Regions from separate parts of the Clostridium sp. JNZ X4-2 genome, predicted to be linked through region 1. Evidence: riboswitches for the same ligand, from Rfam matches in the RefSeq annotation. Region 1 holds a riboswitch; each other region holds the start of a gene.

Evidence for each region. A riboswitch is a leader RNA that binds a small molecule or an ion and turns the genes downstream of it on or off. The one in region 1 is predicted to bind thiamine pyrophosphate.
Region 2: it holds a riboswitch for thiamine pyrophosphate, as region 1 does, so the genes downstream of both, thiD (bifunctional hydroxymethylpyrimidine kinase/phosphomethylpyrimidine kinase) here and thiC (phosphomethylpyrimidine synthase ThiC) in region 1, are expected to answer to the same signal.
Region 3: it holds a riboswitch for thiamine pyrophosphate, as region 1 does, so the genes downstream of both, tenA (thiaminase II) here and thiC (phosphomethylpyrimidine synthase ThiC) in region 1, are expected to answer to the same signal.
Region 4: it holds a riboswitch for thiamine pyrophosphate, as region 1 does, so the genes downstream of both, ACYUJ6_RS04985 (TatD family hydrolase) here and thiC (phosphomethylpyrimidine synthase ThiC) in region 1, are expected to answer to the same signal.

What each region holds. Positions count from the first base shown of each region.
Region 1 is NZ_CM142685.1:1,586,560-1,591,187, forward strand. It holds gene ACYUJ6_RS07685 (MDR family MFS transporter) at 1-280, shown strand, start outside; partial or broken gene ACYUJ6_RS07690 (MFS transporter) at 301-657, opposite strand; gene ACYUJ6_RS07695 (TetR-like C-terminal domain-containing protein) at 563-847, shown strand; gene ACYUJ6_RS07700 (thiamine phosphate synthase) at 1,145-1,558, opposite strand; gene thiC (phosphomethylpyrimidine synthase ThiC) at 1,617-2,930, opposite strand; TPP riboswitch at 3,010-3,119, opposite strand; TPP riboswitch at 3,171-3,270, opposite strand; gene panB (3-methyl-2-oxobutanoate hydroxymethyltransferase) at 3,911-4,628, shown strand, end outside.
Region 2 is NZ_CM142685.1:2,544,801-2,549,428, forward strand. It holds gene ACYUJ6_RS12235 (GntR family transcriptional regulator) at 1-306, opposite strand, end outside; gene ACYUJ6_RS12240 (hypothetical protein) at 535-765, opposite strand; tRNA gene ACYUJ6_RS12245 (tRNA-Leu) at 928-1,014, opposite strand; gene ACYUJ6_RS12250 (amino acid permease) at 1,383-2,798, shown strand; TPP riboswitch at 2,879-2,981, shown strand; gene thiD (bifunctional hydroxymethylpyrimidine kinase/phosphomethylpyrimidine kinase) at 3,046-3,849, shown strand; gene thiM (hydroxyethylthiazole kinase) at 3,894-4,628, shown strand, end outside.
Region 3 is NZ_CM142685.1:2,334,011-2,338,638, forward strand. It holds gene ACYUJ6_RS11185 (ABC transporter substrate-binding protein) at 1-892, opposite strand, end outside; gene ACYUJ6_RS11190 (ABC transporter permease) at 889-1,632, opposite strand; gene ACYUJ6_RS11195 (ABC transporter ATP-binding protein) at 1,629-2,384, opposite strand; gene tenA (thiaminase II) at 2,387-3,046, opposite strand; TPP riboswitch at 3,136-3,247, opposite strand; gene ACYUJ6_RS11205 (ABC transporter ATP-binding protein) at 3,326-3,934, opposite strand; gene ACYUJ6_RS11210 (ABC transporter permease) at 3,984-4,628, opposite strand, start outside.
Region 4 is NZ_CM142685.1:1,052,906-1,057,533, reverse strand. It holds gene ACYUJ6_RS05000 (ABC transporter ATP-binding protein) at 1-583, opposite strand, end outside; gene ACYUJ6_RS04995 (ABC transporter substrate-binding protein) at 552-1,556, opposite strand; gene ACYUJ6_RS04990 (ABC transporter permease) at 1,568-2,389, opposite strand; gene ACYUJ6_RS04985 (TatD family hydrolase) at 2,337-3,071, opposite strand; TPP riboswitch at 3,138-3,239, opposite strand; gene ACYUJ6_RS04980 (LTA synthase family protein) at 3,316-4,628, opposite strand, start outside.

The sequences.
Region 1 (4,628 bases):
GACACTGGGACAAACCATTGGCATCAGTGTCTTTGGGAATATCTTCAACCTATATATAACAAAATATTTTGTTGGGCAAGGAATAAAAGGCATAAATCCAAGCAACCTATATCAATCTTCTGAATATCATACTGCTCTCTCTGCAGAGCAAATAAAACTTTCATTAAACAGTTCCATGCATATTCTGTTTATTGCTTTTATTTTCATCTCCTGTTTGTCTTTGGTTTTATCAATTGTAATGCCTAAAATAAGAGGAGAGAATAAGGTCAAAGAAGGTTAAGCTAAGCCGGGATAGTTCACATTAAGTCCTCCCATTGCCAGCCCTAATAAAAATCGAAGACCCATCAGCTGCCAGGGGTTTTTTACAAAGGCCTGCGGTATAAAGATTATTCCTGCCACTACAAGTGCAACTAATATAATTTTCTGTGCTACGATCTTATCAGAAAGTTTTCCCAGTCTTGGAGCCGCAATTATATTTGCTAATCCTGATGCTGAGAATGTTATTCCAGCTAACAGAGCAACATGGCTTGTATTATGAGATAACTGAGCAATGTACACTGTTATGATTGGTTCTACAGAATATAATGCTAGAGTTACTATAAAAGAGATCACAAACATTATTATAGTTAAACTTTTATTTGGAACAATACTCCATAGGCGCAATTTGACTCATTCCTATACTGGTTACAAACATTCCAAACCAACTAAAAGCAGGGTTTTAAGGAGTTTGCTGCATGGTTTTATCTCCTTGAATTTTCTCGGATATTTCCAAAATCCAGTAAGTTCAGAAGACAGTTTTCAACTGATGATAGATGATTTTATTTTGTCAGTTTCAAGAAATTATTAGATAGTGGTTTTTATTTAATTTTTGCAAGACGTATCAACTGTTGATGGGCCTTTTTTATCTTTTTTTGAAAGAATATAATATTTTCCAGGAAATACTTGTTGAATGTTAAAAATAATCATATAATAATTACTAAACTATCAATTCAACTTTGCCCAGTAATGAAAATAAAGGAAAGGGTTTGGAGCTAAAACCATTTACAGCTCCACCTTCCGGATGTAATGGGTGTTGGAAATATAATGTATAAACAGTATTGTATATAGAAACAGCTTATCAGTTCAATACGCCAAGCTGTTTCCATTATATCCATTCCATGTGCTTTTTCAAATTCTGTGTTGTAAGATATGGATCATCCGAGCACATTACAGGAGACATTACTGCAGCACCACAGACGTCAGTACTGAGTAGTTTGTCTATATTGCCTTCATTTATGCCGCCGATGGCTATAACAGGTATTGAAACATTACTCAGTACATCTTTTAAAAATGAAATTCCTCTGGGTTTTAAGCCTTTTTTACAATCCGTTTTGAAAACATGTCCTGCCAGAAGATAATCTGCCCCTTTTTTTTCTGCATTTATCGCTTCTAAAGTACTGTGAACAGACACTCCCAAAATGCCATTGAAATTGAGATATCCTTTCATATAATCCGTATAACTTGTGTGAAATCTTCCCGAATTTACCTTTAAAGCAGTTTCCATACTGCCGTTTATTATACTACATCATAAAAAGTCATTTTTACACCTCCTTTTAAAAGTAATTTAAATTGATATTTTAGTCTTCATCCCTCAAAATGTTTATATTTTTGCCCTCTATGACCTTGTTCATGTTTCTTACGGCGCACATCTTCCCACACATGGTACATGTCTTTTTATCTTCAGGCATTGAGCTTTCCCTGTATTTTCTGGCTTTTTCAGGGTCTATTGCTATGTGAAACATCTTTTCCCAGTCAAGCTCTCTTCTAGCTTCAGCCATTTTGTTATCCCAATCTCTTGTATTTTTTATTCCTTTTGCAATATCTGCAGCATGGGCAGCTATTTTGGCAGCTATAATTCCATCTTTCATGTCCTGCAGGTCAGGAAGCCTGAGGTGTTCAGCAGGAGTTACATAGCAGAGAAAATTCGCTCCATAAGTTGCTGCAATGGCGCCGCCTATGGCACTTGTTATATGGTCATATCCAGGTGCCACATCTGTTACTATGGGACCCAGTACATAAAAAGGAGCATCATGGCACAATTTTTTTTCAAGCTTCATGTTGGTTTCTATTTCATTAAGTGCCATATGACCGGGGCCCTCTATCATAACCTGTACATTTCTTTTCCAGGCTCTTTTTGCCAGTTCCCCCAGGGTCATAAGTTCTTTTATCTGACTTGGATCCGTAGAATCATCTATACATCCGGGTCTGCATGCATCTCCCAGGCTTATGGTTACGTCATATTTTTCGCATATGTCAAGAATTTTATCAAAATATTCATAGAAGGGATTTTCCCTGTTGTTCAGATTCATCCAGGCATACAGCAGACTGCCTCCTCTTGAGACAAAATTCATAAGCCTTGGATTTCTCTTGAATATCTGTGCGGTTTCCATGTTTATACCGGCATGGATGGTCATAAAGTCAACTCCGTCCTTAGCGTGGGTTTCTATAACTCCAAGGAGTTCTTCAGCAGTTATATCTTTTAATTCCTTATCATAAAAACCAACTGCATCGTACATTGGAACGGTACCTATCATGACAGGGGACATAGCTATTAACTTGTTTCTAAATTCCTGGGTTTTTCCAAAGCAGCTGAGATCCATAATGGCTTCGGCTTTCATGTCTATTGCTTTTTTTACCTTGTCAAGCTCCAGGGTAACATTGCAGCAGTCCTCTGAAATGCCCAGGTTGACATTTACCTTTGTCTTCAGTCCTTTTCCCACCCCCTCTGCACTTAACTTTTTATGATTTTTATTGGCGGGAATGACAGTTTTGCCTTTGGATACAAGATGCATCAGATCTTTTATGTCCATATTTTCTTTTTTGGCTACTGTCCGCATCTCCTCCGTGACTATTTCTTTCCTGGCGGCATCCATCTGGGTTGAATAATTCATTTTATCGCTCTCCTTTTGATTTTTATATTAAAAAACGGGAAGCAAAATGCTTCCCGCAGAGTAAAAACTATAGATGTTTTTAATATAGCGCAAAATTTCCCTACGTTGGCATTATCCAAATCAGGTTATATGGGTAAAAGATATTATCTTACTCTCAGCCCATTGACATGGGCTCCCCTGTAACATTATATTTATTTTTTAAATAAAAAAGAGTGTTTATGAAAACACTCCTTGAATACATACTTTAAATGATTTGCTTCCCTACGGTAGTGTTAACTACGTCAAGTTCAAAGGGTCAGGTTTTACCTTCTCAACCAAATCGGTCCCCCCACAAACAATACTATTTACTTTTATATATATAATAACACTTATTCATATATATGTAAATGCTTTCAAAAAGTGTTTTACTTGTTTTGCACTTTTTAATCAATTCATCAGCTGACTTTGAACACAAGGAGGTCAAATCCTCTATATGAACTTTTTTTGAAGCAGAAGAGTGAGAAAAGATACTTGCCTGAGCTTCAAATTCTTCATCCTGAATCCTTCATCTCAATTCCAAGTAATTTTGTTACAGTGTATTTTTTGCATATTTTTTTGACTGCTTTTTCAATTGCTTTATCAAGAGTTTTAACCTCTTTTTATAAAGCCTTTATGCAGTTAAATGATGCAGCAATTGCAGTATTAAATGGGCTATATAGAGATTTATCAAGTCCATAAGAGTCCCATGCCGCCATTTCTAGAATTTTGGTGGCAGTTATATGAATATTTTTAAAAGAAAGTATTGAAATATTTAAAAAATTTTTATTTTTCAAGAAGGAATAATGAGTTCTTTATAGAATATATTAATATAAGATAAAATAGAATCTAGTTCTATAATGTGGAACTAGGATATCTCTCATATATAATTAAATTATTGTCGGTAAATTTATTTATATTATGAGGACAGGCCTAAATTATTATAAGATGAGGAGAGATAAAAAATGAAAAAGAAAATGACTGTATTGGATTTTCAAAAGTATAAGGATGAGGGAAAAAAGTTTACTTATGTCACGGCATATGATTACACTACAGCATCTATTGTAAACGATAGCGAGTCCGAAGTTATTCTTGTAGGGGATTCTCTTGGTATGGTTATGCTTGGTTATTCGGAAACTACAGGTGTTACAATGGATGATATGGTTCATCATATAAAACCAGTTGTAAAAGGTGCCCCGAATACTTTTGTTGTAGGTGACATGCCTTTTGGATCATATAATGTAAGCTGTGAACAGGCTATTATGAGTGCAAACAGGCTTATGAAAGAAACAGGCTGTGACTGTGTAAAGCTTGAAGGCGGAGTGGAAATGGCGGATAAAATTGAAGCTATTGTAAAAGCGGGAATACCTGTTATGGGGCATATAGGTCTGACTCCCCAGACTTCCAGTCAGCTTGGTGGTTTCAGGGTTCAGGGAGGAACTCCTGAGAGTGCCGTACAGCTGATTGAAGATGCAAAGGTAATAGAAAAAGCCGGTGCATTTTCTATGGTGGTTGAATGTGTTCCAAGTTGTGTTACAAAAGTTTTAAGTGAATCAATAAAAGTTCCAGTACTTGGAATAGGGGCTGGCCCTTACGTTGACTGCCAGGTGCTGGTTACCCAGGATCTTTTGGGGATGTATGGAGATTTTAAACCAAAATTCGTTAAACAATTTGCGCATATCA
Region 2 (4,628 bases), 960 kb from region 1:
ACTGCAGCTTAATGCTTCCAGTGTAGTTCTGATAAGCTGAATCTCCTCAATATCATCCTTACTAAACCCTGAAACCACTACGCCTTTACGCGGAATATAAGTTACCAGCCTTTCATATTGGAGTTGACGGATTGCTTCACGTACCGGAGTCCTGCTTATTTTCAACTGATCTGCAATATTGCGTTCCACTAATCGCTGACCTGGTTCCAATTTGCCATCTAATATTGCATTTCGCAAAATAGAAAATACCGAATCCCGAATATAACCCCTGTTATCAAACCTTATAGGTGAAAATTGATATTCCACTTGCACTACCTCCCTCAAAACATTTTAATACAATTCTACATAATTAATTATAATTCCCCCAGTATATTAAATGCAAGTGAAATATAATATACCATTTGTTTCGAGTATTGAAAATCATCAATATGCTCTTTCTTGCAATCAATAGATTGATCCTGAATGAGAAAAATCTGTTATATAAAATACTTATGATGGTAAAATTGAAATTATTCCTAATCTACAAAAATATATTTAACACGAGAGTTTATTTTTATATACAAATGCGTAAAATACAGTGTAAATATATATTGTAAATATTTGTATCTGTTTCTTCTCATTTATATCGTCCTCATTTCCATCATTATAAGTTTCAATTACTGATGCCGGACTTCCATACACTCTATTCATAACATACTGGTTAGCTGCAAGTTTAACACTTTTATCTGAACTGTCATTGGCTAACTCTTTTAGCCATTTTAACACTTTATTTACTCATGCATTAACCCTGAACTACATACAGGTTTTTGCTATTTTGCTTTAATCTGTTTTAATTTGTGATATTTTTTTGGAGGACATTTGGAGGACATAAACCCAAAAAGAGCATTTTGGAATAAATTCCAAAATGCTCTTAAACATTGATATTCATGGTGCCGGAGGCGGGAGTCGAACCCGCATGTTGTCACCAACGACGGATTTTGAATCCGTTGCGTCTGCCAATTCCACCACTTCGGCATGTAACAAAATTATGATATCACAAATATTATTGAAGGTCAAGAGGTAATTATAAAATACAAATCTGTCCTATTTTTTAGAATAATTTTTAAAATGAATATTATTTTCATAATGCATTTGTATTTTAAGATAATATACGGTTTTCATTATATTATTTACACATTTTTTTAAATAATATAACTTAAATATAAAATAATTGTTAATTCACAGAAATTTGAAATAGTAGTTGTGAATAAATAAAAAATATGATACTATTTATTTAAGAATATTCTAAATAATGTATAATGATTAACGGAGGTGACTTAAATTCAATTAAATATTTTTTATTACTTATTATAGAGTCTATATAACTACTAAGGAGGAATACGATGAGTAAACAAGACGCATTAAATGAAGACCTTGAACGTGGTCTAGAAGAACGTCACATTCAACTGATTGCACTTGGCGGCGCTATTGGTGTAGGTTTATTTCTAGGATCTGCCACTGCTATTCAAACGGCTGGACCGGCAATTCTATTCGTCTATGTTATAGCTGGTTTTGCTATGTTTGTTATAATGAGGGCCTTAGGTGAGCTGGCAACTTCCTATCCTGTTTCTGGATCCTTTAGTGCCTATGCCAACGAATTCATAGGACCATTGGCGGGTTACATGACTGGATGGACATACTGGTTCATGTGGGTGGTAACCTGTATGGCTGAAATTACTGCTGTAGGTGTATACGTTAAATTCTGGATTCCGACCATGCCCCAGTGGATACCTGCACTGGCAGCACTTGTTGTAATGACATGCGTAAATCTAATTGCAGTAAAGGCCTATGGTGAATTTGAATTCTGGTTTGCACTTATTAAAGTAGTTACAATTATTGCAATGATAGTATTAGGTCTGCTTATGATTATATTTGGCCTGGGTAACGGCGGAAAGCCTATTGGTATTTCAAATCTATGGTCACACGGAGGATTTTTCCCTAAAGGTGGATGGGGACCTATGCTTGCAGTAACAATGGTTATGTTTGCTTACCTTGGCACAGAACTTATAGGTGTTACAGCAGGAGAAGCAAAAAATCCGGAGAAAACGATACCATCGGCTATCAACAAGGTATTTTGGAGAATACTTATATTTTATGTAGGAGCACTTTTTGTAATAATGTCCCTTTATCCATGGAACACTCTTGGCACAACTGGAAGTCCTTTTGTCTTAACTTTTAGTAAACTGGGTATATCAGCAGCAGCAGGTATTATAAACTTTGTAGTATTGACTGCAGCTTTATCTTCCTGCAACAGTGGTATTTTCAGTACAGGGCGTATGCTCTATAATCTTTCCCTTCAGGGAACAGCACCAAAAATGTTTGGTAAATTAGGCAAAAGTCATGTTCCGACTAATGGTATCATAATTTCTGCACTTTTTCTTTTAATTGGAGTTGTACTTAACTATTTATTCCCTGGAAAGGTATTTACTTATGTTACAAGTGTAGCTACACTTGGTGCAATTTGGGTTTGGGGAATAATCTTAATAGTTCAATTGAAGTTCAGAAAAAGACTTACTCCAGAGGAAGTAAATAAGTTACATTTTCCAATGTTCGGATACCCTTATCTCAACTGGATTGTACTCGCCTTTCTAGCTTTTGTTATTGTAATGTTAGCTTTCAGCAAAGATACTATGATTGCTCTTATTGTAGGGTGTATCTGGTTCATACTTTTATTAGCTTTCTACTTTATACTTGGTTTAAATAAAAAGAATGTCAACCCTAAAACCTCAAATTCTGGACAACCAACCTCAGAAAAATAAAATTTATTTCAACATCTTTTAGTTTTTATTTAATTTAATTTACAAATTTTTATTACTGTAGTACAATAAATTTAAAATAAGATAGTTTGTGGGGGTGCTCTATATAGCTGAGAAGAGATATTCTCTAACCCTTTGAACCTGATCCAGACAGAACTGGCGTAGGGAAGCAATTTCACATAATTTTAGATTTTTATTAGGTGTATGCTTTTCCGCATACACCTTTTATATTTATCCGGAGGTGTTTTAGATGAAAAAAGTATTGACAATTGCAGGCTCTGACAGTTCAGGCGGAGCTGGAATACAAGCCGATTTAAAAACCATGAGTGCCCTTGGTGTATACGGCATGAGTGTAATCACTGCTGTTACAGCACAAAATACAGTGGGAGTACAGGATGTACTTGATATAAGTCCTGAAATTGTAGAGGCTCAAATAAGGTCTATATTTGATGATATTAAAGTAGATGCAGTAAAAATTGGAATGGCTTCCAATAGCAAAACCATATCTGTAATAAAAAAACTCTTAATAGAATATAAGGCTAAAAATATAGTACTGGATCCAGTAATGATATCAAAAAGTGGATATTTTCTCCTAAAGCCAGAAGCTGAAACAGCCATAAAAGATATGGTAAATATTGCAGATATAGTAACTCCAAATATACCGGAAGCAGAAATCCTAACTGGATTAAAAATCAATAATGAAAGTGAAATGGAGGAGGCTGCTTTTAAAATAAAAGAATCCGGTGCAAAAAATGTATTTGTAAAGGGAGGCCACAGATGTAATGATGCCAATGATATTTTGCTCTACAATAATAAAATACTGACTCTGAAAGGTCACAGAATAAATACCAAAAATACTCATGGAACTGGCTGCACCATATCTTCCGCTATAGCCTCCTATCTAGCTAAGGACTATACCATGGACAGAGCGGTAGATCTATCAAAGCAGTATATAACTAAAGCAATAGAAAACTCATTTCCCATAGGCAGCGGCGTTGGTCCTGTAGGACATTTTGTTGAAATTTATAAAAAAGCCGGCATACCTTTTCAATAAATATAAATTGCAATTCATGTATTAAAATTAAAGGGGGTTAAAAATTGAACAATTCAAATTTAGACAGAGTAGCAAAAACATTATCAGAGGTTAGAAATAAAGTACCTCTTGTCCATTGTATTACCAACTACGTCACTATAAACGACTGTGCAAATATTCTTTTATCTTATGGTGCTTCACCTGCTATGTGTGAATCTTATGATGAGGTTTTTGATTTTGTTAAATTATCATCTGCCCTATATATAAATTTAGGAACTCTTGATAAGGAACAGGAAGCGGCCACAATTTTAGCCAGTACTTCTGCAAAAATCCATAACATCCCTGTAGTATTGGATCCTGTAGCTTGTGCTGCTATACCAAGGAAAATTCAAGTTATAAACAGAATACTCCAGGTTGGGAAAATTGATGTTATAAAAGGCAACATAGGAGAAATTAAATTTTTAGCAGGACAATCTTCCAGAGTAAAGGGTGTTGATTCTTTAGACACTGGAGAGGGAGCCTTGGAGTGCTGCATAGCCTTATCTCGCAAATATAACTGCATAGTTGCTGCCACTGGTAGAAAAGATTTCATAACAAATGGTAAAAATAGTGCCATAATTGAAAACGGAACAAAAATGTTAACTAAAGTTACTGGATCAGGCTGTATGGTAGGTGCTCTTTGCGGAGCTGCCTGCGGAGCTTCTGAAAATAAATTTACAGCTACTGTAAGTGCCATACTTTCAATGAATATAGCCGGGGAAGAAGCTTTTAAAATAGCCGCTGCCCCTGGAAGCTTCAGA
Region 3 (4,628 bases), 750 kb from region 1:
GTTCATCTTTTGACTCCATTTTAGGCAAAAGTATACTGAGACTCTTTTCTTCAACAGCTTCTTTAAGTGGGAAACTGCCTTTTTGCTGATTGTCCATGAGTATTTTCAATGATTTATCCGGATTATTTTTCGTATACTCAAATCCCTTCTGTGCGGCTTTCATAAATTTTTTGATGGTTTCAGGTTTTTCCTTGAGAGTTTTGTCACTGGTTACAAATACTTCTTCATAATAATTTGGCACTCCATATTTTGAAGGATCAAAATAATTTACAGGATGATTTTCATTTTGCATCATCAATACTTCATGATTTATAAGTCCGCCTGTAGTTGCATCCACTTTTTTAGTTACCATGGATGATAAAAGATCAAATCCTACATCCACCATTTTAACATTCTCAGGGTTTCCCCCGTCTTTTTTAACCATGGTCTTTACGTACTCAGTATTCAATGGATTTCCCGAATAACCTACGGTCTTTCCCTGAAGATCTTTGGGAGAATTTATACCATTTCCCTTTAAAGCTATTATCACATTAAGGGGAGTATGTACTATTGCCCCCACAGATTTCACAGGCACTCCCTGATTTGCCCTTGCAATTACAAGATCCGGCTGATAGTAAATTCCCAAAGTTGCCTTCCCTGCTGCTGGAAGAGTAAGAGGATCTGTAGGATCTGACGGGAATTTAATATTTACTTTAAGTCCCTCTTCCTTGAAATATCCTTTTTCAATGGCTGCATATATAAAAGTATGTATAGCATTGGGATACCAGTCAAGCACCAGATCCACATTTTCCAATTTACCATTATCCTTTTGGGATGATTTACTGCCGCATCCCGTTAAACCAACCAGCATTAAAGCTGACATGATAAAAGCTAAAATTTTTATTTTTTTCACACTTCATTCCTCCCTTTTACTATTTTATTTTCAAGCACACTTATAATTTTAACCATAACCAGTGCAACTGCAGACAATATTACAATAGGGGCAAAAACTCCCGCACCATCCAGCTGTGTCATCATTCTCTTGCTGAAATATCCAAGGCCAGCCTGTGCTCCCAGCCATTCACTTATAGCCGCACCTACCACACTCAGCGGAACTGCTATTTTAAGAGCAGAAAAAAAATAAGGAAGTGCTGCCGGAAACTTCAATTTTATAAATATATCCTTTTTACTGGCACCATATGTAAATAGAAGTTCCTCCATATCCCTTCTAGTGGAACGAAGGCCGTCATATACATTTATTGTTATAGGGAAAAAAGTTATGAGTATGGTTACCAATACCTTACTCCATATTCCATATCCAAACCACAGCACAAATATAGGTGCAAGTGCAGTTATGGGCACTGTCTGAGTTACAATTACGATAGGATAAAGAGCTCTCTGCACCTTTTCACTGATATTCATGGCAGCAGCAAGAAGCACCCCAAATATTATGGATATTCCAAGTCCCTCAAAAGTTACAAGAAGAGTTGCCGGCAGATGAACCAAAAATAAAATATCTTTCAGTTCCCATATTTTTTTTACAATTGCCGTAGGGGATGGAAGGATATACATGGCATCTATATATCTGGCAATTCCCTCCCAGGCTGCAAAAAATAACAGGCATATTATTATGGATGATCTGTATTTTTTCACAGCCTGACCCCCTTTTTCAATTCATTTATAAGCTCACTCTTTATTTCTAACATATCAGGGCTGTCAAGCATATCCCTTGTACGCGGATAACTTAAATCCACTTTTATTTCCTTAAATTTTCTTATGGGACTTCCATCTGTTATAAATATTTTTGTTGATAAAAAAAGTGCTTCTTCTACATCATGTGTTATGAACAACACCGTTTTATTTAAATTTGACCATTTATCTAAAAGCCACTCCTGCATGGAAAGCCTTGTTATTGCATCCAGTGCACTAAATGGTTCATCTAAAAGAAGCATATCCGATCCTGTAAGAAGAGTTCTTGTAAAAGAAACCCTCTGACGCATACCTCCTGATAAATCCCTGGGGTATTTATTCTTGTATTTTTCAAGTCCAAAGGCCTTAAGTATTTTTTCAGCTTCATATCTGGCTTTTTTAAAATCCTCTCCCTTGATTTCAAGAGGCAGTGAAGAGTTTTGAAGTATAGTCCTCCAGGGTATTAAAAGATCATTTTGAGGCATATATCCTATATATCCTTTTTTAAGGGTATTGATATTTCTATTTTCTAAAAATATATCTCCCTCAAAAGGTCTTTCCAATTTGCAGATAAGCCTGAACACAGTGCTTTTCCCACACCCACTGGGACCTACTATACTTATAAATTCACCTTTGTTCACAGTAAAATTCAAATTTTTTATTATGAAATCAGGGTCTTCATCATATTTAAAACTTATATTTTTAAATTCCAGCACAATTACATCCCCTTTTTATATGACATATCCCAAAACATTCTTTCATATTTACTGGTATTTATAAAAATTTCTTTCAATCTCTTGAATTTTTCCCTGGATATATCTTCAGTCATATGATCAAGCAGATCAATTGTCCACCGTGTTTCCCTTTCATAATCCTCTGATGCATATCCCCTTATCCACTGTCCATAAAATTCATGCTGGGCGGCACCATCTATTTTGCTCAGTTTTTTTCCAATTAAGTAATAACTCCACATACAAGCTAGAAGTGAGGCCGTCAAATCCATTAAATCACCCATCTGGGACACTGACAACATATAATTTGTATATGAAATATTTTCAATGGAAGCTCTGGTATTCTCTATATCCTTTTTTCCAATGCCAAGTCTCTTCATATAAGCCCTATGTATATTCATTTCCCCATTTAATATATTATCCACCATTTTGGAAAAGCCCCTCATAGTAATTTCTTCATTGGATTTAACCACTCCAAGAGCATATATTTTTACATAATCCAAAAGATATATATAATCTTGAATCATATAGAATTTGAATTTATCTATCTCCAAACTTCCATCTGCTATTCCTTTTATGAAAGGATGCTGATAATAAGAATCCCATATGTCCTTTACACTGTCGTACAATTTCATAGATGTCTTCATGTAATTCCCCCCTTTTTCAGTTCACAGTTCACAATTATTTTCATAAAAAAAGGCACAACCTTCTGAAGAGGTTTGTACCTTTACTCGCTAAATTACATGTGGCCTCTTCCTACGCTGGCATTAACCAGATCAGGTATAAATAGGGTCTAAGGATTTAATCCTTACTCTCAGCCGGTAATACCAGCCCCCCTGGGATATATGACGTATTTAATTTTATATATTACACAAACACCAATTATAGTACTACAATAATTGAAATTAATCAATATCTCATTGCATTTACTCCAGTGAATAAACTATATTGCCTAGTTCATCTGCTTCTTTTTTATCATGGGTCACCAGTATAATTGTTCTTTTATTTTCCCTATAAAGTGATAAAAATTTCTTTATTATGTCACCTTTCAGTCTATCATCCAGACCCTTAAAAGGTTCATCCATTAAGAGCAAATCACTTTTGTAGGCAAAGGCCCTGGCAAGTGCAACTCTTCTCTTCATACCACCGCTTAATTCCCTGGGAAATTTATCCCTGCAATTTGACAATTCCACCATGCTTAAAAATCTATTCACAGTAAAATCCACCTGAATTTTACTCATTGTTGACTTCAATACAAAGGCTATGTTTTCGTACACTGTAAGATGTGAAATCAATCTATCTTCCTGAAAAATATAAGATAGCCTGCTGCTCTCCAAATGAACCTGTCCGCTATAATCCTTTTCAATTCCGCTTATGATATTTAAAAGAGTGGTTTTACCGCAGCCTGAAGGCCCCAGGACCGCTGTGATTTTGTTTTTTAGAAAGTTCACATTTAAATTTGTAAATACAGGAATTTCCCCATAGGACTTATTTAAATTTCTAATCACGACTTCGTACTTATCATTATTTTCCATACAGGCTGCCTCCCTTTATACTTACCCATTCAAATTTTCATATTACAAATCACTTTTTTACATCCAAATAATATTTAAATATCTTTTCAAACATAAAACTCAGTATTACAACTACAATAGTCCATGCAAACAGCTCCTGAGTTTCAAGAGTCGTTTTAGAATTCAATAGATTCAATCCTATGGAATAATTGGGTGTACTCAATACTTCTGATGCAACTGAAACCTTCCATCCAATTCCAAGGCACATGAGTATACCTGATACAATATAATTTTTTATACCGGGAAGATATATGTCTTTTAATAAATATTTTTTCTTCACCTTATATATATTTGCCATCTGAATTAGCTTTTCATCCACAGACTTTATTCCCTGAATTACATTTGTGTACACTATTGGAAAACATATGAGAACAGCTGTAAAAATAACCACATAGGATGAAGTAAACCAAATTAAAGCTATGATAATTATGGACATAACCGGAGTTGCCTTCATTGTAATTATAAGAGGATCTAGAATTTCCTCTATAAATTTGTTGAGGCCTGCAGCTACACCAAGCACAATGCCCACAATTATAGATATTAAAATTCCTGAAATTACCCTTATTATGCTGCTAAAAACACTTTTCCAAAAATAAACTTCCTTCATTAAAACAAATAGTGTTTTTATTACCTCAAAAGGTGATGGTAAAAGGAG
Region 4 (4,628 bases), 530 kb from region 1:
CATGAGTTACAAATAGTATGCTCCTGCCAAGCTTTTCCCTCATGCTTAAAATCCATTTCTGCATCTTTCCTCTGGTTATGGAATCAAGGGCGCCAAAGGGCTCATCTAAAAGCATCACTTCCCTGGAAGATAGAAAAGTTCTCAGAAAACTTGCCCTCTGCCTCATTCCACCTGAAAGTTCATAGGGATATTTATTTTCATATCCCCCCAGCCCAAATATGTCAATATATTTTGTTGCATTTTTTCTGGATTGTTTCTTATCCCTTCCCTTTATGTCAAGGGGCAGCACCACATTTGAAAGCACAGTCTTCCAGGGCAGAAGTAAATCCTTCTGCTGCATGTATCCTATATCATCCTTTACAAAAACTCTGCCTGAGTCTTCATGTATAAATCCCGTTATTATGTTGAAAAGTGTACTTTTCCCGCAGCCGCTGGGTCCGAGGATGGAGACAAATTCTCCTTTTTCAAGATACAGGGATATATCCTGAAGTATTGTTTTGTCTTCAAAGTTCTTGCACACATTTTCAAGTTCAATCATTACTTCATCACCGTTATTTTGGCAGGAATTCGTTTGTGAATGCATCACTCGTATTTAACTCCTTTTTTATAAGACCCTTGTCCTTTAAAAATTTAGCATAACGCTGCCATACTTCGGATTTCATAACTCCCCATCTAGGTGCATCCGCCACATACTGCTTAGACATATATTTTTGGCTTTGCACAGCAAGATTTTTGTCTATCTCAGGTGCATATTTCAAAAGTATATCTGCACTTTCCTCAGGGTGCTTTATAGAGTATTCATATCCTTTTGCAGTAGCTGCCAGGAATTTTCTTACCTTTTCCGGATTTTTACTTATAATCTTGTCACTGCTTATAAGAATAGGTGTATAGTAGTCAAGAGCCGGATCGAGATTTTTGACAGGTATGTAATCAAGCTGTTCTCCCTTTAATTTAGCCTGTATACCCGTCCACCCTTCAAATATCCATGCAAAATCTATATTCTTTTTTGTAGCTGCAAAGAAATCGTCATTTCCAATATTCACTATCTTAACTTTACTGAAATCTCCCCCGTCTTTCTCCATGACAGCTTTAAGCACTGCTTCCTCTGAAGGTGAACCCCATCCTCCATATACTTTTCCTTCAAAATCCTTGGGAGTCTTTATGTTCTTGCTTTTAGGTGCAGCAAAACCGGAAGTATTGTGCTGCATTATCGTGGCAATGGCCTTTACAGGAAGAGGATTGTCACTTGTAAGTGCATAGGTGACGTCCTCCTGATAACTAACCCCGAAATCACCTTTCCCAGCTGCTATGAGATTTGTGACGCTTCCCTCGGAAGGCTGAACTATTTTGACATCCAGTCCTTCATCCTTATAATATCCTTTATTCAAGGCCACATACAGTCCAGTATGATTTGTATTGGGAGTCCAGTCCAATATTACAGTTGTCTTGTCCAAGGAATTTGATGTTTCCTTTTTATCATTTGATCCACATCCTGACAATGTAAGTACGCTTGTAAATACAGCCAGTATCAAAAATATAAATCTGCTTTTTTTCATGTTTATCCCCCTTATTTCCAATGTATTATTTTTTTGCCTATAAAGTCTATCATATAGATTATTGCAATACTCACTATAACAATAACCAGAATTGAAGCAAATACCTTGTCCAACTGATAAGCATTTTTTGCCCTCACCATGTATACGCCTATTCCACTGTCTCCCCCCAGCCATTCGCCTATAATTGCAGCCATTATCATGTAAGTTGCAGCAATCTTCAAACCTGAAAAAAAGTTCACCAGAGCATAGGGAAGTTTTAGATGGTAAAATATCTGCAATTTTGATGCCTTCATATTATGGAACAAATTTATGTAGTCTGTGTCTATTTTTTCAAGACCATCTACAAGACTTACAACAATGGGAAAAAAGCATACGGTTATTACAACTATTATCTTGGGAAGTGCTCCAAATCCGAACCATATTATAAAAAGCGGCGCTATGGCTATAGTGGGAACTGTCTGGGATATTAATAAAATAGGATAAAGTGATTTTTTGACCACATGAAAACTGTCCATTATTATAGCCAGCACAAAAGAAAATACTATGGATATGAAAAATCCTATAAAGGATTCATAAAGGGTGGTTTCCGTATTTTCCATTATATTTTTAAAGTCCGAAACAAGGGTTTTTATAATATCCCATGGAGAAGGAAGAATATAGGGCTGTATATACTGAAAACCCACTACTATCTGCCATAAAATCACAACTGCTGCTATGGTAACTACCGGATATATCTTGTCTTGAATATTTTCTGATTTTTTCATTCCAAACACCTTAAATTCATAATTTAAATCTGCTAAAATTGCTGGATATTTCGTCTTTAACCTCTTCATATTGAATACCTTTTATACTGGAGATCTTTTTAACAATATTTTCAACTTCACAGGGGTATCCATACTTCTTATTCACCCATTCAAGAGAAGTGGGGCCGTCTGTCTCGGTCAATATTCTATCCATTGGAAGCATCTTCACTATTTCATCTGTAAGTCTGGAATATCCTATATCAACACTTATGGTAAAATAACAGCCCAATTTCAAAAGTTCTTTAAGAGTATCCACATTCCCGCTGTACCAGTGAATTATAGGTGTCCTCAATTTATAACTTCTTATATATTCCAGTATTTTTTCTTCCGCTCCCTTAGTGTGAATATTTACTATCTTGTCATAGCGCTTTGCTCTGTCCAGAAAGTATTCAAATACCCTGTCCATTTTTGGATATTTTTCACTTTCCAAAACCCAATAATAATCAAGCCCTATCTCCCCTACAGCCCTGCACTCCCTGACATAGTCGTCAAAGCTATCCAGGTCACTGCAATTTTTATGTGCTTCCCAGGGATGTATTCCAAAACAGGGTACTATATTTTCATTTTCTGCGCTTATCTTTTTTGTAAAAATATAGCTTTCCAGATTCATAGAACATCCCAAAGTCTTGATATCATTTTTTTTTATGATGTGAAGTGCTTTTTTTAAGTTCTTGCCATAAAAATCCATATGATTGTGTGCATCAACAAACATTTAAATTATCTCCCTATAAAACTTTGACAAAAAACAAAAGCACTATTTATAAATAGTGCTTCAGGATACGAATGTAAAGCGGTTCCCTACGTCGGCGTTACCCGAATCAGGTTCAAAGGGTTAAAGTTTTCACTTTTCTCAGCCGTCCCGGCACCCCTGACACTAAAGACAATATTAAATTTATTACAATATTATAGTACCACTTATTTATAAAAATGTAAACATTTTATATGATTTTCACAATTTATCTATTTAATTTGTCAATTGCATTGTGTTTAAGTATATAGTCCGAATACCCCAGCTGATTCAAAACATTCTCCTCATCTTTTTTAAGGCTGCTGTTTTCAGATACTCTTTTTCCAGTCTTTACATTGTAGTACACATCATCCTGGGAGGAATAATAATAATTTCTATCTATAAAAGAACCATTCCTAAATATGACCCTCTGACTGTTAGGGTTGAAAAGATCTTTCCCAAACATATCTTTTCCAGGAAGATCAAATAAATTACATACTGTAGGGTATATGTCCATTTCACCTCCATAGGTATCATTTACACCCTTTACCGATTCATCGGGGAAATGTATGAGAAGAGGCACCTTCTGAAGTTTTTCCCAGTCCACATCAGAAGTGGAACTCATATTTAAAAATTTGAACAGCTGCTGCTCTTTGTCCTTGGGTATTGCATAATGGTCTCCATAAAGCATTACAACTGAATTTTTCAGTGTTCCCTCTTCATCCAATGCATCTAAAAACATTCCCAGCTGCTCATCTGTATAATGTATGGCCTGCAGATAATTCCCCATAAGGCTTCCTTTTAAATTTCCCACATCAAAACTGCCATACTTATCCACGGCATCATAGGGAAAATGACTTGTTAATGTTATTAAGAAAGCATAATAAGGTGATTTCATATTATGTAATTTCACAAGTGACTGTATCAAAAAAGATCTGTCACTGAGTCCAAGGCCTATGGACTCATCTTCTTTATAACTTTTTTCACCGTAAAAATTATCAAAACCAAATTTTTTATACATTATATCCCTGTTCCAGAAGTTTTCTCTGAAACCGTGAAGTGCTGCCGTACTGTAACCGTTATTTTTAAAATTTTGGGGCATTGCACTGAATTTGTTTCCAGAATAGAGAAAATAAGCTGCCCCTGCGGGAGCCGGATATAATGAATTATTGGTCATGAACTCTGCATCGGAAGTGCCTCCTGCAGCTACCTGATAATAAAAATTGTCAAAATACTCGGACCTTTTTACCCATCTGTTTAAATTTGGAGTTATTTCATTTCCATTAATAGAGGCATTTATTGCAAATTCCTGAAGAGCCTCCACCTGTATCATTATCAAATTTTTTCCCTTTGCAGATCCCTTTAAGCTTTTATTATCCGATTTGTTTTTATCCATAAAATCATCTATGGTATCAACTTTTTCTTTAGAAATAGGTGCCAGTTTAGTTATATTGGCAGAAATTGAATTGTAAATATCAAGACAGTGGTAATTTAAAATACCCAATTTTCTGGTTATGTACACCTTATTGTACATTGTACTCA